Regions from separate parts of the Idiomarina loihiensis L2TR genome, predicted to be linked through region 1. Evidence: predicted binding sites of a transcription regulator. Region 1 holds the regulator's gene; the other holds the start of a gene.
What was found. The regulator NrdR, encoded in region 1, represses ribonucleotide reductase genes. The targets are predictions, from matches to a motif close to AAACACNANATNTNGTGTTT.
Positions count from the first base shown of each region.

Region 2: the regulator NrdR is predicted to act here: its motif matches at 1,330-1,349, upstream of nrdG (anaerobic ribonucleoside-triphosphate reductase activating protein).

Region 1 is NC_006512.1:1,999,090-2,001,290, reverse strand. Features, by position in the region: gene glyA (serine hydroxymethyltransferase) at 1-816, shown strand, start outside; gene nrdR (transcriptional regulator NrdR) at 856-1,305, shown strand; gene ribD (bifunctional diaminohydroxyphosphoribosylaminopyrimidine deaminase/5-amino-6-(5-phosphoribosylamino)uracil reductase RibD) at 1,298-2,201, shown strand, end outside.
Region 2 is NC_006512.1:201,203-203,403, forward strand. Features, by position in the region: gene IL_RS00940 (nitric-oxide reductase large subunit) at 1-1,010, opposite strand, end outside; gene nrdG (anaerobic ribonucleoside-triphosphate reductase activating protein) at 1,382-1,855, shown strand; gene nrdD (anaerobic ribonucleoside-triphosphate reductase) at 1,858-2,201, shown strand, end outside.

The sequences.
Region 1 (2,201 bases):
GACGAATCCACCGGTGAAATTGACTACGCTGAAGTTGAAAAGCTGGCGCAGGAACACAAACCGAAAGTTATCGTCGCTGGTTTCTCGGCTTATTCAGGCATTGTTGACTGGGCAAAATTCCGTGAAATTGCCGATAAAGTTGATGCTTATTTAATGGTTGATATGGCGCACGTAGCGGGTCTGGTTGCCGCTGGCGTCTATCCTAACCCGGTACCTTATGCTCATGTTGTCACTACCACTACGCATAAAACTCTGGCGGGCCCTCGCGGCGGCCTGATTATTTCCGGCAGCGATGATGAAAAGTTACACAAGAAGTTAAACAGTGCGGTATTCCCTGGCAACCAGGGTGGGCCACTTTGTCACGTTATCGCTGGTAAAGCGGTGGCTTTTCAGGAGGCGTTGCAGCCAGAGTTTAAAGACTACCAAAAGCAAGTATTAGTGAACGCCAATGCCATGGTAAAAACCATGCAGGCGCGCGGTTACAAAATCGTGTCGAACGGCACTCAGAACCACTTGTTCCTGGTGGATTTAATTGACAAAGATATTACTGGTAAAGATGCTGATGCGGCTTTAGGTAACGCGTTCATTACTGTTAACAAAAATGCGGTTCCTAATGACCCGCGTTCACCTTTTGTCACTTCAGGTTTGCGTTTAGGCACGCCGGCAATTACTCGCCGCGGCTTTAAAGAAGCGGAAGCTGAGCAGGTCGCCAACTGGATTTGCGATGTGCTGGATGACATTGCTGACGAAAGTAAAATTAATCAAGTTCGCGAGCAGGTAAAAGCGCTATGCGCTAAGTTTCCGGTTTACGGTTAATTGCGAACAGTTGTAAAGCGCACATAAAGGAGTCAGGCAATGCATTGTCCATTTTGCGGCACACAGGATACTAAGGTTATCGATTCGCGATTGGTTGCGGATGGAGCCTCAGTTCGTCGCCGGCGTGAATGTAATCATTGCAAGGAGCGCTTTACAACCTTTGAGACAGCTGAGCTGGTCATGCCCCGGGTTATCAAAACTGATGGTTCCCGCGAACCATTTAACGAAGATAAACTCCGAAATGGACTGCTGAGAGCACTGGAAAAGCGACCTGTGAGTCTTGAGTTGATGGAACAGGCCATTAACAAAATAAAATCCAGCATCCGGGCGACCGGCGAGCGCGAAATAAGCAGTAATTTCGTCGGCAGTCTGGTCATGGAAAACCTCAAGCAGATAGACAAGGTTGCTTACGTTCGTTTTGCTTCTGTTTATCGCTCGTTTGAGGACATTCGCGAATTTGGTGAAGAAATAGCGCGCCTTAATGACTGAATTAAACCCGCAGTACTTTGACCATCAAATGATGCACCGTGCGTTAATGCTGGCGCGGCGCGGACTGATGACGACCAGGCCGAACCCTGCGGTTGGCTGTGTCATTACTCTCGGGACTGAAGTTGTTGGTGAAGGCTGGCATCATCAGGCTGGCGAACCTCACGCTGAAGTACATGCTTTGCGCGCGGCAGGACAAAAAGTCAGGGGCGCAACGGCTTATGTCACGTTGGAGCCATGCAGTCATATTGGTCGTACACCGCCTTGTTGCGATGCGTTAATTGAGGCCGGAGTAAAACGTGTTGTGGTTGCCATGCAGGATCCAAACCCTAGGGTCAGCGGTAATGGTATTCAGCGTCTGAAAGCTGCGGGTATTTCTGTGGACGTCGGTGTACTGCAATTGGCTGCGGAGAGTCTGAATCCGGGGTTTATTTCCCGAATGACACGACAACGTCCATGGGTAACCCTAAAAATGGCAACCTCACTGGATGCAAAAACGGCGTTGTCAGATGGCCGCAGTCAATGGATAACGTCCTCTGACTCTCGCAGTGATGTGCAGTTTTTTCGGGCACAGGCCGACGCGATTCTGAGTGGTGCTGCAACGATTCTGGCTGACGATCCTAAATTGACAGTGCGTGTTGATCAGTGGCCAAAATCAAGACCGCTGCCTGAGCCTTTAAAACAGCCGGTACGTATTATTATTGACAGTCAGCACAGGGTGAATGACGAGGCCAGGGTTTTTGACTCTCCGGCGCCGGTGTGGTTAGTGCGAACAACTCCTGGTAAACCCAGTTGCCATCCACATTGTCATGAATTAATTATTGCCGCAGACCCTAACGGTAAAGTGAGTCTGCCGGCGCTTATGGTTGAATTGGCTAACCGCGAAATTAACCAGTTAT
Region 2 (2,201 bases), 1.0 Mb from region 1:
AACATAGCGGCCTGAATGTGCCAGGTACGGGTTAAAGAGTAGGGGAACCACTCTGAAATATTAATGCCGTAGAATTCCTGTCCTTCGACTGTGTAGTGTGCGGTTAAGCCACCCAGTAAAACTTGTAGCGAGAACAACGCAACCACAATAAACAGGTATTTACCTAAGGCTTTTTGTGACGGCGTGAGCTTAATTTTGGCTATGGGGTCATGCTCTGGAGCAACAGGGTCTTCTTCGTCGTGTTGACGTAAAAACGCCCATGCCCAGATTAAGAAGCCAACACCGGCAATTAAGAGAATAACACTGACAATTGACCAGATAATATTTTCCGCGCTAGGCACGTTATCTATCAAGGTTTCATGTGGCCAGTTGTTGGTATAAGTAATATCTGAGTCAAAACGTTCTGTCGACGCGGCCCATGCTGTCCAGAAGAAAAAGTCGTTCATTACCGCACGACGTGCTTCTGAAGGAAGCGTATTTTCTTTCATGGCGTAGTTAACGCGGGTAGGGCGTAGCTCCGGATCATCGCTGAACAGTTTTGAGTAATACTCGCCGGTTTGCTCAATGGCCTGAATGCGTCGTTCGCTTAGAATAACGGTATCTGAAGCTTTATCGTAAGTATTGGTCCGATACTCTTCTTTTAGCTCGTACTCTAGTTGGTTTTGCTGCGAGCCCGCTAGCTGTTCGTAGGGTTTACCAAAGACTTCGTTGGCGCGAATGTCCAGCCAGGCCAGAAGTTCGCGGTGTAGCCAGTCAGCTGTCCAGTCGGGCGCCTGATAAGCACCGTGCCCCCAAATTGACCCCAGTTGCATGCCACCAACAGACTGCCAGGCGGTTTGCCCGTCTAAAACAGACTCTTCGGTTGCAATGACTTTGCCATTGGTACTCATGAACTTATCCGGAATAGGCGGAGCTTCCCGGTAAACTTCCGTTCCAAAATACCCTAAAAGTCCAAAGGTAATTGCGAGAACCGCAATTAACGTCCACCAAAGCTTACGATAACCGGCCATAATTGACCTCCTTGATGCTGAACAGCTTCATATTGTTACTCCATAGATTTATGAGCAGAGAATTTTTATTAATTCGCTATGCATTTACCTAAGTGCAATATTGAGGCCATATTTTAATTTATTGATAAATAAGGAATTTAATTTTAAAAGGGTATTTATGACTTAAGTTTATTAGGTTGTTTTTACTTTTATGGTTAAAAGTACCCTAAAGGTTATTTCTACCCTTTAATGGGTATCTCTTTAAGGCTCCTGTCATTTCTTTCTTCTCGCTTAAATCTTGAGCGGGATCAATGCGCCCGAAACAGACTTAACTATGCTGAAGCACAATATGTAGTGATTATTTTTAAATTAATAACAATATATGGTGTTTTATGCCGGTTTCCCCTACAAGCCTACATTACAGTGCGGAGCAAGTTGTCTGGCAAGAAGTGCCGGGAGAAGTTGCCTTAGCCTACACCATTACCGGCTGTCCGGTTGGCTGTAAAGGCTGCCACAGTGTGGATAGCTGGCCGGTGGGAAGCGGGTCGCCTTTAACGCAGGAACATCTGGCACAGCAGCTGCAAAAATACCGTGGGTTAATAACCTGTGTTTTATTTCTGGGCGGTGAATGGCAGCCCACAGCACTACTGAAACTATTAAAGCAAGTACGAAACGAAGGGCTGGAGACCTGCCTGTATACAGGCTATGAAAGCGTCTCTATATCCCTTCGCGAACAACTGACTTACTTAAAAACCGGGCCGTGGATTGCTGCCCGGGGCGGGCTGGAAAGCCCAACCACCAACCAACGCTTTTATGATTTACGGACCCGGCAGTTATTGAACTGCAAGTTTCAAACAGGAGAATAATTATGTTGCGCTTAAACGAGGAACAAGTCACTGGCAAAGTCGATTTCATTCACGAGTATCTGCATGCTCAAAACGCGGCCGATGGCTCGAAAATGGATGCCAACGCCAATGTCACACAAAAGAATATAGCAACGCTTGAAGCCGAGTTAATGAAAGACTTTTTTGTGCAGGTTAACCGTAAGCAAGTCAGCAATAAAATCAGTGAGCTTTTTGGTAACGAGCTGGCAAAAGAATACGTTCGTCAAATTGAAGACCATGAAATTTACGTGCATGACGAAACCAGCCTTAAACCTTACTGTGTTTCGGTCACTATGTACCCGTTCTTACGTGATGGCTTAACCAAGCT